Regions from separate parts of the Pseudarthrobacter sp. NPDC092202 genome, predicted to be linked through region 1. Evidence: predicted binding sites of a transcription regulator. Region 1 holds the regulator's gene; each other region holds the start of a gene.
What was found. Region 1 encodes LexA, which represses DNA repair genes until DNA is damaged. Its sites were predicted from a motif close to TCGAACANNTGTTCGA; they were not measured.
Positions count from the first base shown of each region.

Region 1 (9,762 bases):
CGATCATGAACACCACCTCAGTGGTGATTGCGTCGAGGGCGAAGGCTGTACGGCGCTGGTCGCCGTCGGCCAGCACGCCCAGGGACTGGCGCACCACGCTGAAAATGGGCAGTGTGAGCAGCCCGCCCACAAACACCAGCGGAAGGAGCCACTGGTAGGACACATGCGGAACAACGGACCAGATAACTGCTTCCGAGATCACCGAGGGGATGAGTGCTGTCCGGAGGCCCACGGTGTCAACCCGCCTGCCACGCCATGGCGCACCCACCGCAATGCCGATGGTCATGACGGCCGCGGCGGCGCCGGCGGCTGCGTACCCCTGGTTAAGGGTGAGCACGATGTGCAGCGTCAGCAGCACCCCGGCGGCGGAGTGGGGAATGCGGGCCACCATGCCCACCAGCAGCAGCCGGCGGATTGGCCGGACGGCGAGCAACTCCCGGTAGAGAGCGAAATTCACGGAGCGATCCTTAGGTCTGCCGCAGCGGCCGGGGATCACCCCGCTGGCTGCCGGCTAGTGGTCTGCGCGCCTCAACTTGACGTCGACCGAGTCGACGCGCTCCCCAAACAATACATTCCGGGACCACTGGGCCTGGAGTCCGGCCACGAGCTCCTGCACCCCCGCGGCATCCAGCCCGTCCTCGAGGTAGAGCACCACCTGCAGTTCAGGGCCGGCACCGCCGCCGGCAGCCACCGTTCCATCGGCGGCACGGGTGGCCACTCCCCTGCCGGGCACCAGTTCGAGGTTCCGGACGGCGGGAAAGCCGGCGGCGGCCCTGCCCATTTCCCCGGCGAGTTCCTGGTCCTTGTAGGAAGGCGTCCACTGCTGCTGCTGGGCCAGCGCCCACACGGCCGGCCGCCGGACCACGAAGGTGAAGTCAGAGCCTGGGTCAAGAACCAGCAGCTCTGCACCTTCGGAGACGGCTGAGAGCGCGGCGCGGGCGGCGTACACGGCAACGGGCCTGGCGTCCGGATGCCAGGCGGACAGGGCCGCTGCGGAGGTAAAGACGGGCATCGCCGTCCTGCCATCCGGGGCCTTGAGCGTTACCAGCGCCATGTCGGCCTGTTTATCTGCCTGCAGGCCGTCCTGGCCTTCCGCTTCTTCCGCTAGCTGGGCAACAATCGGGATAAACACGCGTGCGGTGGCGAGCGAGGCGACGACGCCCGCCTCGTCCCCGCTTCCCTCCCGGAGTGCCGCGATGGCGGCGGCGTAGGCGCTGCTGGCCGTCCCGTCGTCGTTCTCGAAATTGTGGATTCTGGCGTCGTCGCCGGCCAGGCTCCGCCCCGCCCAGGGCTGCCCTGCGGAGTCCGTGGCGCCGCCGGCGCCTGCCAGTGCCGCAGCGATATGCCCCGGCAGCTGCCGGGGTGGCGTAGTGCCTGATTCGTTGGCCATGACGGCGTGCGCCCTTAGCGGCGGCCGGCCACGTCGAGGGCTTCGGGCAGCGTGAAGGCGCCGGCATAGAGGGCCTTGCCCACGATCGCCCCTTCAACGCCCAGCGGCACCAGGGAACGCAGGACCTTGAGGTCGTCGAGGCTGGAGATGCCTCCGGAGGCAACAACGGGCTTGCCCGTTTTCTCCACCATCTGGCGGAGGAGTTCAACGTTGGGCCCCTGCAGGGTGCCATCCTTTGTCACGTCCGTGACCACGTACCGGCTGCAGCCTGCTTCCTCGAGGCGGCCCAGGACTTCCCAGAGGTCTCCGCCTTCCTTTGTCCAGCCGCGGCCGGCCAGGGTGGTTCCGCGGACGTCGAGTCCGACGGCGATCTTGTCACCAAACCGCTCGATGGCCCGGCGGGTCCATTCGGGGTTTTCCAGCGCAGCGGTTCCCAGGTTTACGCGGGCAACGCCGAGATCCAGGGCCGCTTCAAGGGTTTCGTCGTCGCGGAGTCCGCCGGACAGTTCCACCTTGATCTCCAGCCGGCCCACCACCTCGCGCAGCAGTTCCGCATTTGAGCCGCGGCCGAAGGCTGCATCCAGGTCCACCAGGTGGACCCACTCAGCTCCCTGCTGCTGCCAGTTCAGTGCCGCTTCAAGCGGCGTTCCGTAACTGGTCTCACTGCCTGCTTCGCCCTGCACCAGCCGGACGGCCTGGCCGTTGACGACGTCGACGGCGGGCAGCAGTTCTAGAACGGGCAGGTCGGTTGCAGTGCTCATGTTGAATCCTCAGGATGGGGGCAGGATGGCCTGCCGCGGTCAGTTGCCCGGCAGCGTCAGCAGGTAGGCGGCGAGCAGCGACATGCCCGCAAGAACGTAAAACGATATCTGGGTCCACAGCGGCTTGCGCTGCTGCCTGAAGGACAGGGCGCCGCCGACGAGTACGCCGGCGAGCCCCATCAGGAGAACGGACCACATCTAGGCGGAGCCTTCTTCCGGCGAGGACCCATCACCGGGGGCCTGGCTGCCGGCGGAGGGCCTGCGCAGGGCATCCACCCAGTTATGCAGCAGGCGCGCGCCCGCGTCACCGGATTTCTCGGGGTGGAACTGGGTGGCGCAGAGCGGGCCATTTTCGACTGCAGCGATAAACGGCGCGCCGTGTTCGGACCATGTGACCAGGGGCGCGGCCATCCGCGGCTGAATGACGTCGAAGTTCCATTCCTGGACCCCGTAGGAGTGCACGAAGTAGAAGCGTTCGTTTTCGACGCCGGCAAACAGCTTCGATCCCTCGGGCACCTTGACGGTGTTCCAGCCCATGTGCGGAACCACGTCCGCCGGCAGGAGTTCCACCTTGCCGGGCCATTCACCCATGCCTTCAGCCTCGGTGCCATGCTCCACTCCGGCTTCAAAAAGGACCTGGAGGCCTACGCAGATGCCCAGGACCGGCCGGCCGCCGGCCACCCGCCGGCCGATGAGGCGGATGCCGTCCACGGCTTTGAGCTCACGCATCACTGTTTCGAAGGCCCCGACTCCGGGAACCACCAGGCCGTCGGCGTTCAGGACGTCCTCGGGCTTGGAGCTCAGGATGACTTCCGCCCCGGCCCGTTCCAGCGCCCGCACGGCGGACCGGACATTTCCGGAGCCGTAATCCAGGACGGTGACGGTGGGCTTGCCCTCGGGCGAGGGCAGCTTGTGGGAAGCGGAGGGATCGACGATGGCACCGTCCCGAAGGACCTGGCCGCTCACAGCGCACCCTTGGTGGAGGGAATCCCCTCAACACGGGGATCAGGTTCCACGGCAGCACGGAGCGCCCGCGCGAACGCCTTGAACTGGGCCTCTACGATGTGGTGCGGATCGCGGCCCGCGATGACGTTCATGTGCAGGCAGATACCCGCGTGCAGCGTGATGGCCTCGAAGACGTGCCGGGTCAGGGATCCCGTGAAGTGGCCGCCGATGAGGTGGTATTCCTGGCCGGCGGGCTCGCCCCCGTGCACCAGGTAGGGACGTCCGGAAACGTCAACGACGGCGTGCGCAAGGGCTTCGTCCAGGGGAACGGTGGCCTCGCCAAACCGGCGGATGCCGGCCTTGTTTCCCAGCGCGGTGCGCAGCACCTCCCCGAAGGTGATGGCTACGTCCTCCACGGTGTGGTGGACATCGATGTGGATGTCACCTGTGGCTTTGACGGTCATGTCGATCAGCGAGTGCTTGCAGAGCGCCGTGAGCATGTGGTCGTAGAAAGGTACCGACGTGTCGATGTCCGAGGTGCCGGTGCCGTCCAGGTTGATTTCCACGAGCACGGACGACTCACTGGTGGCACGTTCCATGCGCGCAGTGCGGGCCGCAGCCACGTTCGATCCGGTGGTACTCATGCTTTGGGTCCTTTTGGGCAGATGGGGTGGTTCAGGGCGTCCAGCGCCGCTGCTTCCAGTCTAGGCGGGAAGCGTGGCCTGGCTTGCAAGGATGCTTTCCAGGGATGTGAGGAAGGCTGTGGTTTCGGTCTCAGTTCCGGCCGTGACCCGGAGGTGGCCGGGAATCCCCACGTCCCGGATCAGCACTCCGGCGTCCAGCAGCTCCTGCCAGACCTGGTGCGGGTTCTCCAGTCCGCCGAAAAAGACGTAATTGGAGTCCGACGCTGCGGGCTTCAGGCCCATCCGCGTCAGCTCCGACACGATGCGGTCCCGCTGCTTCTTGATGTCTTCCACATCCGCCATCAGTGCCTCGCGGTGCTGGAGGGCAGCCAGGGCAGTGGCCTGCGTGATGGCTGAGAGGTGGTACGGCAGCCGGACCAGGCGGAGGGCATCGGCAACTTCGGGTGCGGCAGCCATGTAGCCCAGCCGGGCTCCGGCCAGCGCGAATGCCTTGCTCATGGTCCTGGACACGATCAGCCGCTCCCGGCCGGGCAGCAACGTCAGTGCGCTGGGCGTCCCGTCGTGTGCGAACTCGTGGTATGCCTCATCCACAATGACGATGGTCTGGCTTGCTTCGCCTGCCTCGTACACGGCCTCCACGACATCCAGCCCCAGCCCGGTCCCCGTGGGGTTGTTGGGCGAACAGAGGAAGACGATGTTGGGCTGCAGTTCCTTGACCTGCCGCGCTGCCGATTCAGCGCTGAGGCCGTAGCCTTCGGCGCGCTCTCCGACGATGTATTCAGTGTCCGTTCCGCTGGCCAGCAGCGGATACATCGAGTACGTGGGCGGAAAGCCGAGCGCTGAGCGTCCGGGACCGCCGAATGCCTGGAGGATCTGCTGGAGTACCTCGTTTGAGCCGTTCGCAGCCCAGAGGTTGGTCTCATCGAGGCCGTGGCCCAGGTATTCCGCCAGCGCTTTGCGCAGTTCCGTGAACTCCCGGTCCGGGTAGCGGTTCAGGCCCGCGGCGGCTTCGGTGACTGCCGCACTGATGGCCGCCCTTACGTCCGCCGGAACACCATGGGTGTTTTCGTTGACGTTCAGGAGGATGGGGACGTCCAGCTGGGGCGCACCGTAAGGGGTAAGCCCGCGGAGGTTGCTGCGGAGGGGAAGCCGGTTCAGGCGTTCTAGCTGGTCATTCACCTGAACAGTTTAGTGCCCGTGCCGGAGGGCGGAAAATGTGACGGGTTCCTGTTCGCCCTCGGCATGCGCCCCCGGCCCATTCCATGGAGCAGCCCCCGCTGGTCCGGACCCTTGCTGCCGGCTATGGCAGCTCAGCCGGCGGGAACGAACAACTGCTGGCCGGGGAAGACTGCGCCTGCGGAGAGGTTGTTGAGCTGCACGATGTCGGCCACAACATCGCGTGCGTCGCGATCAGGCGCCACGGCGGCTGCGATCCCCCACAGCGACTGGCCGGGCTGGACCGTCACGGTGACCGCGGAGGTCGTCTGGAGCTCCGCGTCTGAGTCGGAGGCTTTTGCCGGGGAGTTGAAGAAGCCTGCCAGCGAGAGCAGCAGGGCGGCCAGAAGAACCAGGGGAATACCGATCAGCACGATGCGGCCGCGCCGGGTCAGCCGCAGGGGCGGAAGGGGGGCCGGCCGTTCCGGCTGCCGCTCTTCAGGCCGGGACAGAAGGTGCTGCACAGAGAGCAGCTGTGGACGTGAACCCCGCGAAACAGATGTAGCTGACATGAACTGAGCCCTCCTGGACCATACTGTGCTGCCCGGATGTTCTGCTCCGACGCCCCCTAGGGCTTTCCGGTGCCACTTTCGAATGGCCGGCGTTCGCAGTAGAACATATGTTCGAACTTTGCTTCTTCTGTTTTAGCACCTATCAACGAACATTGTCGAGACTCGCTAGAACAAATGTTTGAAAAAGCAGTGTGGCTGGCCTAGTTTTGAACGAAAGAACAACCACCCGGACAGTCGATCAGCAGGGTCTGACATTATGGGGCGGGATCGTCCAGGGCCTTGCCGTGGAGAGGCCCGGCGGACACCGAAAGGCATTGGCGAATATGGCAGCAGCAGCCGCCGGGGGCAGGGCAACCGCGCAACCGAAGAGGACCGCCAAGGGCCTGACGCCACGGCAGAAGAAGATCCTGGAAACGATCCAGCGTTCCGTCAATGTGAACGGCTACCCCCCGTCCATGCGGGAAATCGGAGATACCGTGGGCCTGGCCAGCCTTTCCAGCGTCACCCACCAGCTGTCCCAGCTGGAAAAACTGGGCTATCTGCGCCGTGACCCGAAGCGTCCGCGCGCCATGGAGGTCCTGATGCCCCTGACTTTGGACGGTGGTGCGGCCAAACCCGCCAGCCAGCCATCAGCAGTGCCCCCCAGCGGCGGCGCCACTGTCACGGAGCTGCCCACTGCCCTTGACACTGCGATGGTTCCCCTTGTTGGCCGCATCGCAGCCGGTGGTCCCATCCTGGCGGACCAGCAGGTGGAGGACGTTATGCCGCTCCCCCGGCAGCTGGTGGGCCAGGGCGAACTGTTTATGCTCCGGGTGGCCGGGGATTCCATGGTGGACGCGGCCATCTGTGATGGCGACTGGGTTGTGGTGCGCCGCCAGGCGGATGCAGCCAACGGCGATATCGTCGCTGCCCTCCTCGACGATGAGGCCACTGTCAAGACATTCCGGCAGCGTGACGGTCACACGTGGCTGCTCCCCCAGAACACCCAGTACGAGCCCATCCTCGGAGACCACGCCACCATCATGGGCAAGGTCGTGTCAGTGCTCCGGTCCCTGTAGCCAGGTTCCCCGCTGGGTAGCAGGCCCGGGCAGTGTTTAGGCCTGCGCAGGGTCAAACACTCCGCCCAGCCAAACACTGCCCCGGCCTGGGCATCAGGCGTTCTCGCCCGCCAGCCTCTCCAGGGCCGCGATTGCCGTCTTCCGGTCCGTTGTGGACCAGAACGGCGGCAGCGCTCCCCGGAGGAACCCTGCGTAGCGCTCGGTGGCAAGCCGTGAGTCAAGCACAGCCACCACTCCCTTGTCCCCCGTGGAGCGGATCAACCGGCCTGCGCCCTGGGCGAGCCGGATGGCGGCATGGGTGGCCGAAACCGACATGAAGCCGTTGCCGCCAGCCTGTGCCACGGCCCGGGAGCGCGCCGTCATGAGGGGATCGTCCGGCCGCGGAAAGGGAATCCGGTCTATCACCACAAGGCGGCAGGACCCGCCAGGGACATCCACGCCCTGCCACAGGGACATGGTTCCGAACAGGCAGGTATCGGGCTCGTCGGCGAACTGCTTGACCAAGGCGGTCATGGTGGAATCGCCCTGGCAGAGGACCGTCATGTCCAGCTTGGGGCGGAGGGCTTCGGCGGCTTCCTCTGCGGCGCGCCGGGAGGAAAACAGGCACAGTGCGCCGCCGCCGGAAGCGCGGATGAGCGCCTCGAGTTCGTCCAGTGCTTCCGGGGATGCGCCCCTTCCGGGCTTCGGCAGGTGCCCGGCAACGTAGAGGATGCCCTGCTTGGGGTAGTCGAAGGGCGACCCCACGTCCACGCCTTTCCAGCGGGGGGCACCCTCGCCCACGAGTCCCAGCCCGCCGGCGGCAGGCTCAAACGCTGAACCAATGGCCAGCGTGGCAGAAGTAAGTACAACGGTGTGCCCGGAGAACAGGCCTTCCCGCAGCCGCCCGGCCACGGACAGCGGCGCAATGTTGATCAAAGCCGGCGCCGTCTCATCCGGCTGGGAAAATCCCTGCGCGGGATCAAAGGCGCTGGCGCGGGAAAACCACACCACTTCGCGGTTCTCCCGGGCAGCGAGGAGCCGTTCGCAAAGTTCCAGGATGAGCATCAGGCGGGACCGCGCAAGCTGCCTCCCGCCGTCGGGCGTGGCATTGCCGTCCCCCTTCGAATCCGAGAGGGCGGCCCGGCAGGCATCACGCAGCTGGTCCACGCAGTCCAGCTGTTCGTCATTCAGCCCGTTGGGCAGCAGTCCGTTGGGCACGCCGGCAAGGGCAAGTTCCAGGTTGGCGGCCGCGGCGTTGAGCGCGTCAACGGTGATGGCGGTGTGCTTGCGGGCGCCGGCGGCAGCCGCATGGACCATGGCCACGGACAACTGGCCGGAGACCGCCCCGGTGACCCGGTCCTGGAGTTCGTGCGCCTCGTCCACCACCACGACGTCGTACTCGGGCAGGACCGCAAGCCCCTCAAAGGCGCTGACGGCGAGCATCGCATGGTTCGTGACCACGACGTCCGCCTCCGCAGCGTCCTGCCGGGCAAGTTCACTGAAGCACTCTGCTGCCATGGGGCACTTTTGGGCGCCGAGGCACTCCATGGAGGTCACGGACACCTGGCGCCAGGCGCGGTCCGTAACGCCCGGCAGCAGCTCGTCGCGGTCGCCAGTGGCGGTCTTCTCCGCCCACTCCCGCAGGCGTACCACTTCCTTGCCGAGCTGGGACGAAGGGCCGCCAACGGAGGCCGCGAAGTGCGGCACACTGGTGTCCTCGCCCAGGCTGAACAGCTGGCCTTCCGCGGGTTCCTCGCTGGGGAAGCCGCCTTCCAGCTTGTGCCGGCAGACATAGTTGGACCGCCCCTTGACCAGCGCCACCTTGACCGGCCTGTCCAGGGCGGGAGTGATGGCCTTGAGCAGCCGGGGCAGGTCCCGGCCAACGATCTGCGTCTGGAGCGCAAGCGTGGCCGTGGACACCAGGGCGGGCTTGTTGCTTTTCAGGGCGTGGGCGATGAGGGGTATCAGGTAGGCCAGCGACTTGCCGGTGCCCGTGCCTGCCTGGACCAGGAGGTGGTCCCCCGTTCCCAGCGCACGGGCCACCTGCCTGGCCATCTCATGCTGGCCCTCACGGCTTTGTCCGCCCATGCCTGCAACGGCCCGGTCGAGCAGTTCGATCACGAACTGCTCGCCGGCCGTCTCCGTGGCTTCCGGGGCCACGACGTCAGTCATTGCTGACGAAGGGTTCCAGTTCGGCCGCAAAGCCTTCCCGGACCATCACCACGGCCCGGGTGCCTTCCTCCACGTGGTCCACGCTGATGATCTCGGCGTCAGACTCGTGGAGTTTACTGAGCAGGTCTCCGCGATCGTACGGGATGAGCAGCTCCAGCTTGACGCCTGGCCTGGGAATGGCGTCACTGATCGCCTTGAGCAGCTCCGCAATGCCTTCACCCGTGCGGGCGGACACCACGACGTGCCGCGGCTCGCGCTGCCTAAGCCGCTCCACCACGAAGGGATCGGCGGCGTCGGCTTTGTTGAGCACGATGATCTCCGGCACCTTGCGGGCGTCCACTTCGCTGAAGACCTTGCGGACTGCAGCTATCTGTCCTTCCGGGTCCGGGTGCGAGACGTCCACCACGTGGAGGATGAGGTCCGCGTCCGCAACTTCCTCCAGCGTGGAGCGGAACGCCTCCACCAGCTGCGTAGGCAGCGACCGGACGAAACCCACAGTGTCCGCGAGCGTATAGCCCAGCCCGTCCGCAGTTTCGGCCTTGCGGACAGTGGGGTCCAAGGTGGCAAACAGGGCGTTCTCCACCAGGACTCCGGCGTCGGTCAGGCGGTTGAGCAGCGAGGACTTGCCCGCGTTGGTGTAGCCGGCGATCGCAACGGACGGCACGGAATTACGACGGCGGTTGGCCCGCTTGGTCTCGCGTGCCGGCTTCATTGCGGCGATCTCCCGCCGCAGCTTGGCCATCCGGGTACGGATGCGACGGCGGTCCAGCTCGATCTTCGTTTCACCGGGACCGCGCGAGCCCATGCCAGCCGCGGCGCCGCCCACCTGCCCGCCGGCCTGGCGGGACATTGACTCGCCCCAGCCGCGCAGGCGCGGCAGGAGGTACTCGAGCTGCGCCAGCTCCACTTGTGCCTTGCCTTCGCGGCTCTTGGCGTGCTGGGCGAAGATATCCAAAATCAGGGCTGTCCGGTCGATGACCTTGACCTTGACGATGTCCTCCAGGCCACGGCGCTGCGAGGGTGCAAGCTCGGCATCCACAACAACGGTGTCCGCGCCGGTGGACATTACGATGTCCCGGAGCTCAA
Region 1 covers NZ_JBIVRG010000010.1:31,341-41,102, forward strand. The annotation lists gene ACIQF4_RS14850 (MFS transporter) at 1-457, opposite strand, end outside; gene ACIQF4_RS14855 (SseB family protein) at 512-1,390, opposite strand; gene priA (bifunctional 1-(5-phosphoribosyl)-5-((5-phosphoribosylamino)methylideneamino)imidazole-4-carboxamide isomerase/phosphoribosylanthranilate isomerase PriA) at 1,405-2,151, opposite strand; gene ACIQF4_RS14865 (hypothetical protein) at 2,191-2,349, opposite strand; gene hisH (imidazole glycerol phosphate synthase subunit HisH) at 2,350-3,117, opposite strand; gene hisB (imidazoleglycerol-phosphate dehydratase HisB) at 3,114-3,740, opposite strand; gene ACIQF4_RS14880 (histidinol-phosphate transaminase) at 3,801-4,919, opposite strand; gene ACIQF4_RS14885 (LysM peptidoglycan-binding domain-containing protein) at 5,051-5,467, opposite strand; gene lexA (transcriptional repressor LexA) at 5,791-6,525, shown strand; gene ACIQF4_RS14895 (ATP-dependent DNA helicase) at 6,619-8,676, opposite strand; gene hflX (GTPase HflX) at 8,669-9,762, opposite strand, start outside.

Region 2 (9,762 bases), on a different contig from region 1:
GGCCACGCCGCGGATGCCGGGCCGGTGCCAGCCTCAGACGCCGACCAGGACCGTGCACGCACCACCCATATTGACGTCTCCGTGCGCGGCATACCTTCCGCGCGTTTGAGCCTCCACACGTTGGCTGGAGGAGATGTGAACCTGGCGAGGATTGCCGGGAACCGCTCGGTGGACATTCTGGCGCTGGCCCTGCTGCAGCGCATGCCGCCCGGCCTGAAGGAGATGGCAGGGGCCGCATTGATCCGCGCCGTTGATTCCGGCACGCAAAACTGGCGGCTCCAGCAGCTCGCACCGGCTGCGGGAATTCCTCCGGCTGCGCAGCTGGTGGCAGTAGTGATTCGGTCCCCCGGCTCACGGCAGCTCCGAACCACAGTGGAGCAGCTGTTGGACCGGGTGGGCCGGCACAGCGCCAGCTATGCGGACAACCAGGAGCTGTTGGCGCTCGCCGCGTTGCGGACCGGTAAAGCGCAGGAGGACCGCAGCGAGATCCTGGCCGGGCTCCGGACGCTGGAACTGCCCGAGGGCAGTATGAGCGCGGTAGGTCCGGTGGCTTCCGGGATTTCGGCGGCACCCTGGTCGCTGGCTGAGGCGCGGCTGACGCTGGATGTGGGAGCCGGCGACGAGCTGCGCTCTTCCGGGGCACGCCTGACGGGGGCGCTCGACGCGGAGGCGTTTGCGGTGGAACGGATGGCATTGCATTCCCTGGACGCCGCCCGGCGCGAGGATTTTGTGCGCCAGCAGCTGGGGGCCGTCCTTGACTACGACGCGCAGCGCCGCTCGCAGCTGGCCGAGACGCTGCGGGTATGGCTGGACTCCGGCTGCAACACCGCCCAGGCTGCGCGGGAGCTGCATCTGGAGCGGCAGTCCATGCACCAGCGGCTGCAGCGGATCTTCTCCCTCTGCGGCGGCGACCCCCGCAGCACCGGCCGCCTGGCTGCCCTGCACCTGGCCACCCGGCTCGCCGCCCTGCACAGCACGTGAGCCTGCCGAGGGCCGCTCATCGTCCGGTGGGACTTACCATCCGGCTGGGACGAACGCAGTGCTCGCACAGATAGTGAAGGAGGAACTCCTAGGGCTTGCTCTGAGGCCGGGATCCGGCGTACAGCTGCCCATCTTCCAGCATCCGGGGGCGGTTGATCATGAGCAGCCCCGCTGTGAGTGCCAGGAGCCAGGCGGAAAGCATTCCGAAGGACGCGACCCATGTGCCGCTGATGTCATACAGGAGTCCGAACATCAGTGGGCCTGTGCAGGCGAGGGAGTAGCCGACGCCCTGGGCGAATCCCGACAAAGCTCCAGAGCCTGCCGTCGTGCGGGTGCGTTTGTTGATCATCAGGAGGGCGAACGAGTAGGTGCCTTGTCCAAGTCCAGCGATGATCATCCAGAGCGGGGAGGTAGCCGCGGGCGCCAGGAGGAGCCCGCTGTAACCGACAGCGAACATCAGGGTGAAGGCGACGCCGATGGGGAACGGCTGCCGGGCCCTGCCCACGAGCCACGGAACGACGAGGCTGGTGGGCAGTCCGACGATGGCGTAAAGCGCCAGCATCGAGCCCGCCGTTCCTGGGCTCATGCCGCGGTCAACGAGGACTGTGGGAAGCCAAGTAAAAGTGGCAAAAGTGTTGCTGGAGCATCCGGCAAAGACTAAGGCGAGACCCCATCCGATGGGTGATCGCCACGGCTTAATCGTGGGGCGCTGACCGGTTGGGGAATCACTGGCCGTACCGATACCGGCCCGTCGTTCTGCACGGTTTCGGACGAGCAGGATGACCCAGGGCAGTGCCGCCGCGGCGCCCACGAGTGACCAGACTCCTACCGCCACCCGCCAGCCAGCCACGTCTGCGATGGGAACGGCCAACTGCGGTGCCACCGCCGTGCTGACGGCGAACAGCGTGACATAAAGGGCTGTAAGGAGCCCGACCCGGTCCGGGAAGTACTTCTTGACCAGCGGCGGCAGCACAATGTTGCCCAGGCCCAACCCGATCATGGTCAGCAAGGAAAACAACAGGAACACGGCCACGCTGGTGCCCAGTGCACGGCTTAGCTGTCCGATGACAGCCAAAAATACGGCGGTCAGCAACAAATGCTCAAGCGGAAGCCGCCGTATCAATTGCGGCGTCAGGAAGCCCATCAGGGCGAATCCGGCAGTTGGCAGCATCCCGAGTACGCCGATGGACGCTGCGTTGAAGGGCAGGTCGGCGCCCATGGGGGACAGGATGGGTGAAACGCCTGCTACTGCGAGCCTGGCGCTAAGGGCCACGAGAAGGATGCCGATAAAGACCATCCAACGCCCGGCGGCCAGGGGCCGTCTTCGGTCCTGCTGGTGCCCCGTGCTTGACTTCAGTCCTCTGGTGTTCCCAGCTTCGATGGCAGCATCCCCAAACTTGTCGCGGCCGGTGCCTTCCCTTCCGGCGGAAATGCCTTGGGTGGTGGGGCAACACAGCTCCGGGAAACCAGCCCGCCCCGCAGTGCTTTGGCACTTCGGGGCGGGCGGCCTTCCCATCATTTTTACTGCTTGGTGGTCCGTGCCACCGGGTTCGGAATTGGCGCAGGGCGCCGACCTTTCCCTTAGCTGCTAACGGCTGTCCGATCGGCGCCGGTGTTCGCTGCCTTGCGGCGCTTGAGTTGCGCGCGCACGGGTGGGACCACCAAGGCCGCCGCCGAGATGGCCAGGAGCACCAGGGCAATCGGGCTGGTGAATACCGACGCCCAGCCGTCGGTGATGAGGGCCCGGCGAAGATTCGCCTCCGCCAGTGGCCCCAGGATCAGTCCCAGCACTGCGGGGCCGGCGGGGAAGCCGAACCGCAGCATAAAGAGGCCGACTGCACCAAAAATCATCATCATGAAGACGTCAAAGACGCTGTTGTTAATCGAGTAGGTCCCCACCATGCAGAAAATCAGGATGATGACCCAAAGGTAGTGGCTGGGCAGTTCGAGGAGCTTGACCATGCCGCGCATCCGCAGGAGGCTCAGTCCGAGTGTGAGGACGGTGGCGATCAACATGATGGTCACCAGCGAGGACACGAGGTCCGGCCGGCTGCTGAAGAGGCTGGGCCCCGGCTGAATGCCCCAGATCATCATGGAACCGATCATCACGGCCATAACGGAGTCGCCAGGGACGCCGAGGGCCATGGTTGTGGTGACGCTGCCGCCAAGAGTTGCCGTGCTGGAGGTATCCCCGGCCGTCAGGCCCTCGAGTGACCCCTTGCCGAATTCTTCGGGGTGCTTGGATACTTTCCGGGCGTTGTCCCAGGCGATGATGCCGGCGATGTCTCCACCCACGGCAGGGACAAGGCCAACGATGGACCCTGTGACAGAACCGATACCCATAGGTTTGAGCAGCCTCTACATGAGCTTTCGTCCGGGCATCCATTGCCCCAGCTGGGTTACCGGCTTGACGTGGTGTTCGTGCTTGCGGCGGGTCAGGATCTGGTTGAGCACTTCCGCGACACCGAAGAACCCGATGATCACCGGAATGAAGGGAATGCCGCTGTTCAGTTCCAGCACGTCGAGGGTGAAGCGGGCGTCCCCGGTAATCGGATCACGGCCCACGGTTGCCAGCAGGAGGCCGAAAGCCCCGGCAGCGAGGCCTTTAAGGATGCGTCCGGATGAAACGCCGACCATCATGGTCAGGCCGAAGACCACCAGTGCGAACATCTCCGGGGGCCCGAATTGGCGGGCGAATTCCGACAGCGGCACCGCGGCAACCGCCAGGATGAGGATGCCGAACAGCATGCCGAAGGCTGAGCCGAAAGCCGAAGTTGTCAGCGCAAGGCCGGCCTGTCCCTTGAGGGCCAGGGGGTACCCGTCGAAAGTTGTGGAAATGGACGCTGGTGTGCCGGGGGTGTTGATGAGGATCGCCGGCACGCGGTCACCGAACTGCGCAGCAACATAGATGGTCAGCAGGACGGCAAGTCCCTGGATTGGTTCCAAGGTCAGGGTGAAGCCACTGGCCAAGGCCACAGCCATGGTTGCAGTAACGCCCGGGAAGGCGCCGACGAGCATGCCGACCAGGATGCCCAGACCGATGTAGAGGAGGGTGTCCACCTGCAGGACGGACATGATGCCGTCGGTGACGGGTGAGGCGGCGATCTGGATCATAGGTTTACCCGCAATGCGACGACAAACAGGAAATGGAGGAGGGCGGCAACGATGGCCGGAAACAGAATCAACGGTTTCCAGCCACGGCCGCCGTAGAGGGCAGTCAGGGTCACAGTAGCTGCGAATGTGATCAGCCAGAACTGGAGGACGTTCCACAGCAGGAGGTATCCCATGAGTACCGCGGCCGTGGCCACCATTCGTCCGATTCCCCAGCCGCTCAGCGGTTCGGGCAGGTTGGCTCGGCTCACTCCCCGAAACACGTTGACTACCACCTGCAGTACGCCGAAGGCGATGAGGCTCCAGGCAAGCATGGTGGGCCAGAACGGCGGGCCGAGCTCCACCCGCACGCCGGAACGGATCTCCTGGGCGAGGACCAGGATCAGGATTCCGAAGCCTATGGTTACAGCGGCTGGAACCAGTTCACGTATTCGGTGCGCACGGTCTGTAACCAAGGCTTCGGCCGGGGGGTGGATATGCGCCTCAGCGTGGTCCTGTTCAGGGTCTGAAGGGTTGAGCCCACCCGGCGGACCAGCTACTGCGTGATTATTCATTGTGTTCCTTTGTGTGGCTCAGGCACCCGGAGCCGGCGAACGCCGGCCCCGGATGCCTGAAGCTTTTTTGTCCGGGGCTACTTACCCTGGGCCAGCTTGATCCACGGGCCGTAACGGTCGGCCTCTTCCTGCAGGAATGCCTTCATTTCCTCGGAGTCCTTGAAGGTGGGCACAAGGTTGGACCCTTCAATGACCTTCTTGTATTCCGGGTTCTCAACGGCCTTGCCCATTGCCTCGGAGAGCTTCTTCACTACGTCTTCAGGAGTGCCGGCCGGGGCCATGATTCCCACCCATGAGGCATTCTGCAGGTCGATGCCCTCTTCCTTGGCGGTGGGAACATCCGGATTTTTCGGGTCCCGCTCCTCGGTCAACATGGCAAGGTAGCGGAGCTTTCCGGCGTCAACCTGGTTCTTTTGCGTGCCGATGGCATCGATCGAGAAGTCGACATCCCCCGCAGCCGCTGCCGCTACTGCAGGGGCGGAACCGTCAAACGGTACCGATGTCAGCTCGATGCCGGCCAGTTCCTGCAGACCCTGGGCCGGGGAGTCCCAGACCGAACCGACGCCCGGGCTGGAGTAGGTCACCTTGCCGGGGTTGGCTTTGGCATCAGCGACCAGGTCCTTGAGGGACGTGTACGGGCTGTCAACAGGGACTGCGATCGCGCCGGGGCCGGCCAGGCCCTGGCCGATGGGTTCGTAGTTGGCCGGATCGATGTCGTAGTCCTGGAACTGGAGCGTGGCCACCTCCACTCCCATCATCGAAAGGTTGTATCCGTCAGGCTTCTGGTCCTTGAGCCAGTTGTAGGCGACGGACCCGTTCGCTCCGGGCTTGTTTTCGACGATCACCTCAACGCCCAGCTCTTTCTCGAGGAGCGGTGCAACGGTCCGGGCCGTGAGGTCGCCGGAGCCGCCGGCCGCCCAGGGAACTGTGAGTCGGATATCCTCCGCCGGGAATTCCTCCGCGGAACTGCTATTGCTGCCCGAAGCGCAGCCGGTCAATGCCAGGAGACCCAAGGTCCCCACAGCGAGTGATTTCATAAGGGTCTTCACTACGGTCTCTCCTTTGACGCCGTATTGGTGAGAGGGGATGCCGGCTGACACTACTCCGGCATCGATCCCCCTTCGTTTGTGCGCTATGCGAACAACTGTGCAGAAAACGAACACTGCATGTAATGTAAGTCACGCAGCATGGCTGAGGCAAGGCGATGCCCAAATTGTGATCAGATCTGGATATTCGACCAAGGGGCTCCAAAGGCGGAGCGAAAGGTGGACCCATGAGCACGCTGGACGACTCTTACCTGGTGGGGCTGATCGGGGAAGGCACCACGCATTCCCTGACACCAGCACTCCATGAGCAGGAAGCGGACAGGCAGGGGCTGAGGTATCTATACCGCTCCATCGACCTGACTGTTCTGGGACGTCCGGCAGAGGACGTGGGCACCTTGCTTTCCGCAGGTCGTGACCTTGGGTTCAACGCCTTCAACATCACCGTTCCCGCGAAGCAGCTTGTCCTGGAACATCTTGACCGGCTTTCAGATGATGCGGCCCGGCTGGGCGCCGTGAATACCGTCCTCATCCGGGACGGGAAGTTTATTGGGCACAACACGGATTACTCCGGATTCAGCTCAGCCCTGAACCACGGCCTACCGGGAGCGGCGTTGGGAAGCGTGGTGCAACTGGGTGCCGGCGGCGCGGGAGCGGCAATTGCATATGCGCTCCTCACGGCAGGCGCTGAGCAGCTGACTTTGTTCGACCTGGAGCAGTACCGATCCCGGGACCGTGTTGAAGCCCTTTCCAGGCTCTTTCCGGACCGCAAGATCGAATCCCGTCCGTTGCAGGAAATTGGCGATGCACTGTCACGTGCAGACGGGCTGGTGCACGCAACGCCCGTGGGCATGCACGCCCACCCGGGCCTGCCTTTGGATATGGACTTGATCGAACCCAGGCACTGGGTTGCTGATATTGTCTATCGTCCAATCGAGACCCAGCTGATCCAAGCTGCTGCTGCCAAGGGCTGCAGCGTATTGAACGGCGGCTACATGGCCGTGGGCCAGGCAGTTGACGCCTTCCGCCTCATTACCGGTGTGGAGCCTGACGGGGAGCGGATGCGAAAGCATTTCCTTGAGATGATCGAGCAGGGCCGCTAATGATCCGGATAATAGGAGGAGTGAGGACTGTAGGAGATAAAACGGCCGGAGACGCTGAACCGGAGTCCGCTCCCCATTATGTGAAGTCCGTCGAGAAGACGTTCGCCGTCCTGCTCGCCTTCACATCCGAGGAGCCCAAGCTCACTGTCACGCGGGCGGCGGTCAAAGCAGACCTCAGCCGCGCGGCCGCCCGCAGGTTCCTGCTGACCCTTACGGACTTGGGGTACCTGCGGACCGATGGCAACTTTTTTGAGCTTACACCCCGGACCCTGGACATTGGCGCGTCCTTCATGGCCGGTCTCACTCTGCCTCGGATCGCGGAGCCGCACCTTAAATCCCTGGCGGCCCAGCTCGATGAGACCACCTCTCTGTGTATCCTCGACCGGACCGATGTGGTGTATGTGGCTCGGGTGGCGGCGCCTAGGCTGCTGAGCGTTTCCATCAACGTGGGCACCCGGTTTCCCGCCTGGGCAACATCCATGGGGCGGGTCCTGCTGGCCGGATTGGAGGAAGCGGAGCGGGAAGCTTATCTCAGCGAGGTGAAATTGCGGCCGTTCACTGACAACACCGTAAGCAGCGTTGACCAGTTGCGCGATGCTGTGGAGAAGGCCGGAAGGGCCGGCTGGACGATCGTGTCCGGGGAGCTCGAGGAAGGCCTGCGTGGGGTGGCGGTGCCTGTCAGGCGGGGCAGCCAGGTAGTGGCCGCGCTCAATGTTTCCCTGCAGCGTCATCGGATCGGCGCCGCAGCTATTGAACATGAGATCGTCCCCATGCTGCAGGCCGCCGCGAGTCGGATCGGCGACGATTACGGTGGCCGGAGGGCCTAGCATCCCGTCCCGCGGAGCCCTGGCCTGCCAGCGTCGCCGCAAGATGCTCTCCCACTGCGAAGGCCCGGGTGATTGCTGATCCGAGTGTCGCGCCCCCACCGGGGTAGTTGTTTCGGAAGACGCCGGCGGACACGTTTCCCGCCGCGTAGAGCCTGGGGATCGGTTGGTGATGGCGGTCGAGGACCCGTCCGTTGAAATCGGTAGCCAGCCCGCCTGACGTACCCAGGACGCCGGCCGAAACCGGCACTGCATAGAAGGGGCCGGTGGCAAGCGGCGCCAGGCATGGGTTCGGCGTCACGCCGGCATCGCCCAGGAAGCGGTCCTGCGGGGTGGATCCACGATGAAATTCCGTATCCATGCCCGCGGAGGAGTCCGCATTGAACCTGGCAAGGGTTTGCTCCAATCCCGCCGGATCAACACCAATTTTCCGGGCGAGTTCCTGCAGCGAGTCCGCCACAGCCATCCACTCCGCGGGAGTTCCGGGAGCGGAACCGGCCACCGGGTACTTCGACATGTAGGTGGAATCAAAAACGAGCCAGGCGGGATTGTTCTGCTGGCCCCTGGTATGGGGGTCGATGGAGGCGAACAGCCGGGCCGCGTCATGATAATTGAGTGACTCGTTGACGAACCGCTTCCCGGCCGCATTCACGGTAATGGATCCGGGCAATGTCATTTCCACGTTGGCCATCCGCCCGGACTGGACTCCGTCATACCGGTGCGCAGGGGTGCTGATGACCGGGACGCCCCAAACGGCCGTCATGTCAGCCACGGAGGCCCCTGCCTTGAGGCCAAGTTCCAGTCCGTCCCCCTCGTTGGACGGCGCGCCGATAGGCACAACCGGAAAAGGCAGGAACGCCTTTCTCAACCGTGGGTTCCACTCGAATCCTCCGGAAGCAAGGACGACGGCGGTGGCTGCCACTGCCTTGCGGTCCCCACCTGCTGCGAAGGTCACGTTCCACCCATCGCCGGGCAGGCCCCCGAGGGGTTCCAGATCCTGGACAGGCAACTCGACGGCGACGTGCACGCCGCGGTCCAGTGCGCTGGCGAGCAGCCGGCCTACCAGGGCCCCGCCCATGGTCCGCACGCCGGCCGCAGCCCGGCGGGCGAGCAGCACCGGATCCGCTGCCCTGCCGTTGAGTTCGTCGCGTTCGGTCATGGTCAGCAGTGGAAAATACGACGACGGGCGGATCACCTCCGCCATGCCGGGATAGTCTGCGGGGTCGAAGGCATCGTTGTCCAGGCCCCTGCCCCCGGCGGTGGCACCAGCCCACTCCATGTGGTAGTCCGGGCGGGCGATGGGCGTCATGGATACCCGGGTGTTCGTCGTAAGGTATTCGACGGCGCGCGGTGCGGTAGCGACGTACCAATCGATTTCCTGGGTGGTCAGCACGTGGCCGGCAGCCGCGGCCAGGTAGGCCACGGCGTCAGAATGGCTGTCGGGGAAGCCGGCGGCGCGGGCCAGATGGTTGTTCGGCGCCCACATGACGCCGCCGCCGGCCGCCGTGGTGCCGCCCAATTGTGCAGCCTTTTCTGCCACCAGGACGCTAAGCCCGGCGTCCGCGGCAGTTACGGCTGCAACCAGCCCTGAGGCGCCGCTGCCGGCCACCACCACGTCATAGGATTCGAGCAACGCATCCAGGGGTGTGATCACGGAGTTCATGCCGGAACCGCTTCCCGGGAAGGCATTGACTCTCCGGCAGTCTTGGCGGCGGGCATGTCGATGACGATTTTGCCCACCTTTTCCGTGCGGTCAGCCATCAGTGCATAGGCTTCGGGCAGGTCCCTGAAGCCGAAGCGGTGGGTCATGAGTGCCCGCGCCTGCCCGGGATGGCGGGCCAGCAGGCAGAGGCCGTCGGGAATCAGGTTCAGGCTGTTGCGGCTGCCCATGATGTCGAGTTCTTTGAAGGGGAGGTCCTTCATGGAAATCGTGGCAGGGCGCGCCGAGATGCCAACCTGCACGATGCGGCCGGCACTGGCCACGAGCCGGATGGCATTTTCAAACGAGGAGGGCACGCCAGTGGCCTCGATGACCAGGATGGGACCGTACCCCTTCGTCAAGGTGTCCATCCTGGCGGCCTGTTCGACGTCGGGGAAGGGCCCGGAAGGATCAACCAGGAGCGTATCCGCTGCGCCGAATTCGGTG
Region 2 covers NZ_JBIVRG010000008.1:51,720-61,481, forward strand. The annotation lists gene ACIQF4_RS13315 (PucR family transcriptional regulator ligand-binding domain-containing protein) at 1-981, shown strand, start outside; gene ACIQF4_RS13320 (MFS transporter) at 1,070-2,278, opposite strand; partial or broken gene ACIQF4_RS13325 (tripartite tricarboxylate transporter permease) at 2,563-4,095, opposite strand; gene ACIQF4_RS13330 (tripartite tricarboxylate transporter TctB family protein) at 4,092-4,646, opposite strand; gene ACIQF4_RS13335 (Bug family tripartite tricarboxylate transporter substrate binding protein) at 4,724-5,695, opposite strand; gene ACIQF4_RS13340 (shikimate dehydrogenase) at 5,920-6,792, shown strand; gene ACIQF4_RS13345 (IclR family transcriptional regulator C-terminal domain-containing protein) at 6,813-7,619, shown strand; gene ACIQF4_RS13350 (FAD-dependent oxidoreductase) at 7,540-9,279, opposite strand; gene ACIQF4_RS13355 (alcohol dehydrogenase catalytic domain-containing protein) at 9,276-9,762, opposite strand, start outside.
Region 2: a site for LexA is predicted at 5,783-5,798, ahead of ACIQF4_RS13340 (shikimate dehydrogenase). Genes of this name have one in related genera too.

Region 3 (9,762 bases), on a different contig from region 1:
TTCTTCCCCTCGCTGCCGCTCACTTGGCTGCTCCCCGCGATTCGGTCCAGATGATGAGGCTGCGCATCAGCTCGGCCACGTGGGCGGGGGCTTCGGCGGGGGCAAGGTGCGCCACGCCTTCCAGGGTGACAGCGGTGGCGGTTCCGCCGCCGGCTGTGATCCCGGCGGCCACTTCTTCGGCGAACGACGGCGGCGCCACCCCGTCCAGCGCCCCGGCGATGACTTGGGTTGGCACCCGGATGCTGCCCAGGTCCTCCCGGACGTCGAAGGCCGCCAGCGCTTCACAGCAGAAGGCGTAGCTGAACCGGTCGGCATCGCGCAGGGCATGCAGGAGCCTGCTGCTGAGCTCGGGCTCGCGTTCCATGAAACCAGGGGCGAACCAGCGTTCCGCGGAACCCTGGATCATCACCGGGGTACCCTGGCCGCGGACCGTTTCCGCCCGCTCCAGCCACCCTTCGGGCGTGCCCAGCTTGGCGCCGCTGCACTGCACGGACAGGCTCTTGAGGCGCTCCCCGTGCTTGATGCCCAGCTGCAGGCCGGTGGCACCGCCCAGGGAAACGCCGGCGTAATGGAAGGCCTCCCCGGGGGCGATGGAATCCACGAGCTCCACGACCGCATCAGCCAGCGCGGCGACGTCGAACGTTTCGGTGGCGGCGGGCGAGACGCCGTGGCCGGGCAGGTCCCAGGCCACCACGTCGTAGTCGTTGCCCAGTACGGAGGCGGTGCGGTTCCACAGGATGGTGGAGGTACCCAGGGACGGACCCACCACCAGCAGGGGATGCTCACCCAGCGGCCGCTGGGGAGAGAGCAGGGCGGCTTTCAGGGCAGGTTTAGCCACGGGGGCCTCCGTTCGGATCGGTATCGGGAAGTGCAGTGGGTGCCGCAAATTCCGGGAAGGCGGCCAGGATGCGGCGGGAAATGGCTGCCGCCTCGCCCAGGTAGTTGGCGGGATCGAGGAGTTCTTCGAGGCGGAGGTCGGTAAGCACCCCGGGCGGCACGGCGCCCCGGAGCAGCTTGCGGTAGGTGGCCCCCTGCGCCCCGGCTGGTGCCTGCAGGGTCTGGTCCACGATGGCCTGCAGCTGCTCCTTCCCGGTGAGGCCGTCCTTCTCCTCCAGCAGGGGCGACACCGCCGCACCCACCCCCTCGGCCAGGAGCAGCGGGCCGGCGAGGTCCAGGTTGCGGCGCATGGCGTCGGGGAAGGCCTGCAGGCCCTCGGCGAGCTCGCGGACGTGCCCGGCCGCCCCCAGCGCCAGGGCCAGGAGCTGCCGGAGGGCGGGCCACTCGGTATGCCACGCAGCGTCCGGGCGCTCATCGTTGAAGTTGGCTGCCGCCAGGTGCAGCTGCGCGGCAAGACCGGGCGCCTGCAGCGCAGCGCTGCGGACCAGGACGGACAGCACGGGGTTCTGCTTCTGCGGCATGGCAGAGGAGACGCCGCGGCCGGCAGCGCGCGGCTCGGCCAGCTCGCCGACCTCGGGCCTGCTCAGGAACAGGACGTCCGCGGCGATCTTTCCGAATGCGTCCAGCACTGCCGCCAGGGCGTTGCCCAGGGACGTGACCACCAGCCGGTTGGTGTGCCAAGGCGCTGCCGCCGGGGCCAGGCCCAGCTGTGCCGCCAGGGCATCGGCCAGGCTGAAGGGGGTGCTTGATGACCCGGAGGCCAGGACGGTTCCTGCGGCCAGGGTCCCCGCCGCGCCGCCGAACTGGACCGGAAACGCCAGGCCTTCGAGCTGGCGGCCCGCGGCGGCGACGCCGTGGAACCACTGCGCAGCCCGCAGGCCGAACGTGAAGGGCAGGGAATGCTGGGTCAGGCTCCTGCCCACGCACAGCGTGTCCGCGTGCTCTTCCGCCAAACTGGCGAGCGCCGCCGCGGTGCGCTTCAGGTCGCCCATCAGCGCCTCCACGGTATTGCGGGCCAGCAGCATCAGGGCGGTATCCAGCACGTCCTGGCTGGTGAGGGAGGTGTGGACTGCCTTCCCTGCGCCGATGCCGGCACCATCCAGCGCCTGGACATTCTTCCGCAGGTCCGCCAGCAGCGGGATCACCGGGTTGCCGCCGCCCTGGGCACGGCGGGCTATGCCTGCCACGCTGTACCTGCCGGGCTCGGCCGCGGCGGAGACGACGGCGGCGGAACCGGCGGGCGCCAGGCCCGCCTTTTCCAGCACGGCGGCCCAGCCAGACTCGACGGCGAGGATCGCCGCCAGCACAGCCTGGTCACCCGTCAGCGCACCCACCAGGGGCGAGGCCGAGACGGGACTGAGCAGGCCGGCGTCGCCCTCTCCCCCGAAGACGCCCGCATCTCCCAGGCCGGCGGACCCGGTCACTGGAAGTCCAGGAAGACTGTCTCGCCCTCACCCTGGAGGCGGACGTCCCAGGTGAGGCCCCCGTCTGCGTCGCGGCGGGCGATCAGCGTCTTGCGGCGCTCGGGATCCAGGGAGCTGAGCAGCGGGTCGTTGGCGAGCGCCTCCGTGTCCTCGGGGAGGTAGATGCGGGTGAAGAGGCGGTTGGTCAGGCCGCGGGCGAAGATGGCCACGGAGATAAAGGGCGCCGCCGCCGGTTTGCCAGGGACCGGTTTGGCGGGGCCCGGGTTCACCGTGGTGAAGGTGAAAACTCCGGAGTTGCCCACGGCGCCGCGGCCCCACCCGGTAAAGGTGTAGCCGTCGCGGACCAGGGACCCGGTCTTCTGGACAATGTTGCCCTCGGCGTCGGGCTGCCAGATTTCCAGGATGGCGTCCGGAATGGGCTGGCCGGAGCCGTCGTAGACGGTTCCCTGCAGGCGGATGGAGCCCGGCGAGCCGGGGGCGAGGAGTTCGTTGTCCTTCTCGAACGGCAGGGCGTAGCCGTAAAACGGTCCGACGGTCTGCCCCGGGGTGGGGACAAGTTTGGCCTGGTTGCTCATATCCCTATTCGCCTGCCTCTTCGTTGCTGTCGCCTGCCGGACCGAACGCCTCGTTTTCCGTCCACGTCCGCTTGGGGCCGGTCAGGACGATGTCCCAGTTGTAGCCAAGGGCCCACTCGGGTTCGGTGAGGCTGTGGTCGTACGTGGCCACCAGGCGGTCGCGGGCATCCTGGTCCACGATGGTCTGGTAGATCGGGTCCAGCGGGAACAGCTGGTCGCCCGGGAAGTACATCTGGGTGATGATCCGCTGGGTGAATTCGGTGCCGAACAGGGAGAAGTGGATGTGCGCCGGGCGCCAGGCGTTCAGGTGGTTCTTCCACGGGTACGCGCCGGGCTTGATGGTGGTGAACCGGTAGGACCCGTCCGGGCCGGTGATGCAGCGGCCGATACCCGTGAAGTTCGGGTCGATTGGCGCCGGGTGCTGGTCGCGTTTGTGGATGTACCGGCCGGAGGAGTTGGCCTGCCAGATCTCCACCAGCTGGCCGGCGACGGGGCGGCCTTCGCCGTCCAGGACCCGGCCCGCCACGATGATCCGCTCGCCCTGGGGCTCGCCGTTGTGCTGGATGGTGAGGTCGGATTCGAGGGCGTGCACATCCTGGTGGCCGAAGGCCGGCGAGTACAGCTCGATGGTCTCCGGGTCCGCGTGGTGCAGGCTCTTGGTGGGGTGCCGCAGGATGCTGGAACGGTAGGGCGGGTAGTCCAGCCGCGGCTGGGTCTCGGCGGGAGCACCCTCTTTAAGCGCCCGCGCATAGGCTTCGCCGAGGGCGTTGATCTCTGCACTGAGGTCAGACTGGGTTTCAATGGCGCGGTCCAGTGGCATGTGCGCTGCCTTCGGCTCGGCGGGCGGCACAGACTCGTCGGTATCAAGCTGGGCGTTGGTTTCTTCCGGCACGGCTGGCTCCTTTCTGTTTTCGTTTAATCGGTGGGTGGTGCCTTGCGGGCTTTTCAGGTCCGGTGCAGCGAGTCGTACTGGACCGCGTGCCGGACCGGTGCGTTGGGCGCCCCGTACCCGTCATAGCCGCCGCGGCGTTCCACCATTTCAAAGAACACACTGCCTACCGTGGCGGTGTAGAAGTGGAGGAATTCACCGTCGGCATCCCGGTCGTAGAGGAGGTTGAACTCCTTGAGGGTGGCCAGGAACCCGGGTTCGAGGTCGAACCGGGCGTCCAGGTCCTCGTAGTAGTTCGCCGGGATCTGCAGGAACTCGAGTCCCCGGTCCCGGGCGGCCCGGGCGGTGGCCACAAGGTCCGCCACGGCGAACGCGATGTGCTCCTGGTACGTCTTCCGGGCTTCGTTCTGCGCCTGCTGCACCGGCGCCAGGTTCAGCACCAGCCGCACGGCGCCGTCGGAGGTCTGCATGACCTGGGAGCGCACCAGTCCGCTGGGGCTGGGCACTTCGGCGAAGGGCTGCGGTTCCAGGGCCAGGGCGCTGGTGTAGAAGAGGACAGCTTCGTCAAAGTGCTGCCAGGGCTGGGCGAGGTTGACGTGGTCAATGACGGCGCTGGCGCCGCTCGAGGGGTGCTCCAGGCCCTCCCCGAATTCACGTGTCCAGGCGGCGGTGCCGTCGGGGCTGCCCTGGCACAGGAAGATCTCGGTGGAGTCCGGCGCGGAGATGCCCTGGAAGACTTCCTCATCGGCCTGGACCTTGCGGGCCACCACGGGCGCCTTGAGCTGCTGGGCCCGGGCGGAGGCGATGACGGGCGAATCGACGTCGAAGCCCAGGGCGGCGATGGCGGGTTCGGCATGGACGGCTGCCTGCTCGTTGATGATCACGCGGGCCTGGCCCATGGTCCACAGCTGGACATCCTTGGTGCGGTGCCTGCCCTCGAACCCGAAGCCGAGCTGCCCGAGGAGCTTTTCCAGCTGCGCGGTGTCGTCCGCCTTGACCTCGGCGAAGTTGAAGCCTGCGGGTTCACTCACCTTGGGCAGCGTGGCCAGTTCCATGGGATAACGACGGCGGGACGCGGCACCGGAGCCGGCTGCACCATCGGCGGAGGTGCTTGCCAGCCAGGTGGCGCTCTGTTCCTCCAGCCAGATCAGCGAACGCATGGCGTCCACCGCGGTGCGGTCCACATCCGACTGGCGGAAGACGTCGTTGAAGACTTCGAGGGACACGGGACCGGAGTAGCCGGCCCGGACCACGTGGCCCATGAATTTCCCGAGCTCGAACTGGCCCTCGCCCGGGAAGACGCGGTAGTGGCGGCTCCAGGAGAGGACGTCCATGGAGAGCTTGGGGGCGTCCGCCACCTGGACAAAGAAGATCTTTTCGGGGTTGAACGCCTCGATGGGCGCGGTGTCCCAGTCGCGGGAGAGGATGTGGAAGGAGTCCAGGCAGGTGCCGAAGTTGGGGTGGTCCACCATCTCCACCAGCTTGTACGCATGCTCGTAGTCGTTGACGTACTTGCCCCACGCCAGGGCCTCGTAGGCCACCTTGACGCCGTGGTTCCCGGCCAGCTCCGCAAGTTCGGAGAGCTGGGAGGCGCGGAGGCCGTCGTCGTCGATTGTTGCCGTGGCCACGTTGGAGCAGACCAGGATGGTGTCCATGCCCAGGCGGGACATCAGCTTGAACTTTGCCTCGGCCCGGCGGAGGTTGGCTGTGAGCAGGTCCGGCGTGACGCCGTCGAAGTCCCGGAACGGCTGGTAGAGGTCCAGCCCCAGGCCCAGGTCAGCGGCCATTTTGCGGACCTCCTCGGGGCTCAGCGGCGAGGTGACCAGGTCCTGCTCGAAAATCTCAATGCCGTCAAAGCCCGCAATGGCGCAGGCCTGCATCTTTTCCTTCAGCGTGCCGGAAAGGCACACCGTGGCGATTCCGGTGCGCATCAGGCGGCCACCTCCTCGGCGGCCACAAGCTCCAGGAAGTGGCTGCGCATGCGGTCCGGGTCCGCTTCGAGGCCGGTGAAGATGCGGAAGGCGTCGGCCGCCTGGCCAACCGCCATCCGGCCGCCGTCCAGCACCTGACAGCCTTTGGCGCGGGCGGCGCGGACCAGTTCGGTGTCGATGGGGCGGTAGACAATGTCCGCCACCCAGTGGCGGGTTTCCAGCAGGTCCAGGTCCAGCGGGACGCCGGGGTGCGCGGCCATGCCCACGGGAGTGCAGTGCACCAGCCCGTCAGCCAGCCGCATCAGCTGCGGCAGCTCCGCCGTCGTCCGTGCCGCCACGGTGCTGCCCGGGAAGAAACCGGCCAGTTCAGCCGCGCGGGCGGCGCCGCGGGCGGCGTCCATGTCCACGAGGTCCAGGTGGCGGACACCGGCGGTAAGGAGGGCGTAGGCGACGGCGGAACCCGCCCCGCCGGCGCCCAGCTGGACCACGCGGTCCAGCTTTGCGGCGGGGAGGCCGGAAGCCAGCGCGGCGGCAAAACCGGAGAAGTCGGTGTTGTGTCCTATGAACCGGCCGTCCTCGATCACCACCGTGTTCACGGCTCCAAGCCGCTGCGCGTCCGGTGACACTTCATTCAGGTGCTGCAGGACCAGTTGCTTGCAGGGGTGGGTGATGTTCAGGCCGTTGAAGCCGAGGGTGCGGGCACTCTTCAGGAGGTCACCCACGGATTCGCCGGGAAGGCCCAGTTCCAGGAGGTCGATGGGCCGGTAAAGGTAGCGCAGGCCCTGCACATCCCCTTCGCGTTCGTGCATGGGCGGGGTGAGTGACGGCATCACGCCATCGCCGACCAGTCCCACCAGGTAGGACTCAGTTCGATTACTCATCCGTGCAGCTCCTTTGGTACGGCACCGCCCACCGCGCTGGGCGGCAGTTCCGGTGCTGGAAATTACGATACAACATATGTTCTCGATTCGCACTTATGTTCATAATGCGAACATGAGTGGAATGGTGGAAGAAATCAGCGCTGCGGCAGCCTGGCCGACAACTCGGCAGCGGCCTCCTGCAGCAACGGCACATGTGCAACCAGCTGCTCCACGCTGAGGCGAAAGACCGGCACGGCCGTTGCCAGCGAGGCAAACGCATGGCCCTGTGAGTTGAAGACCGGAACAGCGACAGCACGCATGCCCAGTTCGTTCTCCTCATCCATCACGGCGTAGCCGCTGCTCCGGACCTGCTCAATTTCAGCCCGGAAGGCGTCCCTGTCCGTGATGGAGAATTCCGTCAGCGGCGCAAGCTCCAACTCCTCCACCAGGCGCTGCCGCTCGCCGTCCTCTGCGAATGCCACCAACGCCTTGCCTACGGAGGTGGTGTGGAGCGCACCAAGATGCCCCGGATCGCTGGTGACGCGGAACGTTTGGGGACCGTCCACTTTGTTCACGGTGAGGTGGTGGTCGCCGTCGCGGACACTGAGGATGGTGGCCTCGCCAGTCTGTTCCGTCACGCGCCGGAGGACCGGCAGGGCCGCACCCGCGAAGCCGTGGTGGTTCGAGACCCGCTGGCCCAGCTGAAAGATCCGCAGGCCCAGGTGGTACCGGCGGCCGTCCGGCTCGTAGTCCACGAACCCGTCCCGCGTCAGGGAACCCAGCAGGCGGTACGTGGTACTGAAGGGCAGGTCCGCCCGCCGGGAGATTTCCGCGGCACTCGCACCGCGGGGCTCATCCCCCAGGAGGACCAGGAGGCCCAGGGCTTTGCCCACCATGTCAGTACGGTCTGCCCTGGCCTGCCTGGCGTCGGCCTTGATATCGCCAGCTGCGTCATCAGCTGTGGTCCGGTTCACACTCATACCTCGATGTTGCCACAATGTGAGAGCTATTTCTAGATGGTGATTATTTTCTTGACAGGTGACTACCCTCACAGCCATCATTGCTGTATCGCACAAGTAGCTCTCACCATGTGGCTACTCGCCGGGTCTTCTTTCGGACTCCAGCCGCATCGCGCCCCGCCCGCACCAAGGCAGCGGCGGCTGCGACCCCCAGATCCATCCCGCGACAATGTCGTCACACAAAGGAACTCCATGAGCCAGACACTTCCGTCCGCCGGAACGGACACTGCCACCCAGGGCCGCACCCCCAAGAAAGCAGCCGTCGCCAGCTTCCTGGGCAGCGCGGTCGAATACTACGACTTCTTCATCTTCGGCTCCGCCGCTGCGCTGATCTTCCCCACGGTCTTCTTCCCCGACGCCGATGCCAACGCCGCCATCATGTCTTTCGCAACCTTCGGCTTCGCCTACGTGGCCCGTCCCGTGGGCGCCGTCATCCTGGGGCACTTCGGTGACAGGGTGGGCCGCCGGAAGGTCCTGATGTTCACCCTCCTGCTGATGGGCGCCTCCACCTTCCTGATCGGCTGCCTCCCGGACTTCAACACCGTCGGCTGGTGGGCTCCCGCCCTGCTGGTGCTGGCCCGGCTCTGCCAGGGCCTTTCCGCGGCCGGAGAGCAGGCCGGCGCCTCCTCCATGACGCTGGAGCACGCCCCGGATAACCGCCGCTCCTTCTTCACCTCCTGGACCCTCACCGGCACCCAGGGCGGCCAGATCCTTGCCGCCCTCGTCTTCATCCCCGTCCTGGCCCTTCCGGACGAGATCAAGTACGGCATCGGCTGGCGCATCCCGTTCTGGCTGAGCGCCGTCGTCGTTGTTGTCGCGTTCATCATCCGCCGCACCCTGCACGAGCCGCCCGCCTTCGAGGAAGCCCAGAAGACCGCCCAGATCTCCAAGCTCCCGGTTGCCGATCTGCTCAAGGGCCACTGGCGCGACGTCCTCCGCGTCATCTGCTGCGCCTTCATTGCCGCCGTCTCCACCGTGTTCGGCACCCTGGCCATCAGCTACGCCAAGACCGTCGCCGGCGTGGACGGCACCACCACCCTGTGGCTCGTGGTCGGCGCCAACCTCGTGGCACTCGGCACTCAGCCGCTGTTTGGCATGCTCGCTGACAAGATCGGCCGCAAGCCCGTGTTCATCTACGGCGCCGTGGCCAGCGCCGCGCTGACTCCCGTGTTCCTGCTCAGCCTGGAATCCGGCAGCGTGCCGCTGATGTTCCTGGCCGCAATCGGCTTCTTCTCCTGCGGCTACGCAGCCTCCAACGCCGTCTGGCCGTCCTTCTACGCCGAAATGTTCAGCACCAAGGTCCGCTTCTCCGGCCTGGCCATCGGCACGCAGCTCGGCTTCCTGATGGCAGGGTTCGCGCCGGCCATCGTTGCAGCCATGGGCGGCATCAAGCCCGGCGGCTGGGTGCAGATCAGCATCTTCACCGCCGTTATCTGCGGCGTCGCGGCCATCTCGGCACTGACGGCCAAGGAAACCTTCAAGGTTCCCACCACGCAGCTCGGCCTGAAGTAGCTCCGGGGCTGCGCGCTCCTGCCCGGTTACTCCACGACAGCCCGCCATTCCTCCCCGGAATGGCGGGCTTTTTGCGTTCGAAACTTTGAGCCGGGGCGCAGCAACTGGGCGGGAACGCACGACGGGCGGGTGGCCGGCAAGCGTGGCTACGGCCGGCCGGTCTCCAGAACCGAGGCGAGGTCGAAGCTGACCGGCTCCTCCAGCTGGGCGTAGGTGCATGACTCCGGGTCCCGGTCCGGGCGCCAGCGGTTGAACTGGGCCGTGTGCCGGAACCGGTCCCCCTCCATATGGTCGTACCGCACCTCCACCACCAGTTCCGGGCGGAGCGGGACGAAGGACAGGTCCTTGCCGGCGCTCCAGCGGCTGCCCTCGGCGTTGCGGGGCGTCCGTTCCCCCGCCTCCTGCTTGGCCCAGGCCCAGGGGTGGTTATCGAAATCCGTCACCAGCGGCTGGAGCTGTTCAAACAGTTCTTTGCGGCGCTTCATGGGGAAGGCGCCGATGACGCCCACGCTGGCCAGGCTGCCGTCGTCCTTGTACAGCCCCAGCAGCAGCGAGCCGATGGCATCCGGCCCACTCTTGTGGAGGCGGTAGCCGGCCACCACGCAATCGGCAGTGCGCTCGTGCTTGGTCTTGAACATCACCCGCTTGTCCGGCT
Region 3 covers NZ_JBIVRG010000012.1:124,569-134,330, forward strand. The annotation lists gene pcaC (4-carboxymuconolactone decarboxylase) at 1-23, opposite strand, end outside; gene ACIQF4_RS16815 (alpha/beta fold hydrolase) at 20-838, opposite strand; gene ACIQF4_RS16820 (lyase family protein) at 831-2,321, opposite strand; gene pcaG (protocatechuate 3,4-dioxygenase subunit alpha) at 2,318-2,896, opposite strand; gene pcaH (protocatechuate 3,4-dioxygenase subunit beta) at 2,901-3,788, opposite strand; gene ACIQF4_RS16835 (bifunctional sugar phosphate isomerase/epimerase/4-hydroxyphenylpyruvate dioxygenase family protein) at 3,842-5,716, opposite strand; gene ACIQF4_RS16840 (shikimate dehydrogenase) at 5,716-6,597, opposite strand; gene ACIQF4_RS16845 (IclR family transcriptional regulator) at 6,732-7,556, opposite strand; gene ACIQF4_RS16850 (MFS transporter) at 7,788-9,107, shown strand; gene ACIQF4_RS16855 (ATP-dependent DNA ligase) at 9,254-9,762, opposite strand, start outside.
Region 3: a site for LexA is predicted at 6,666-6,681, ahead of ACIQF4_RS16840 (shikimate dehydrogenase). Genes of this name have one in related genera too.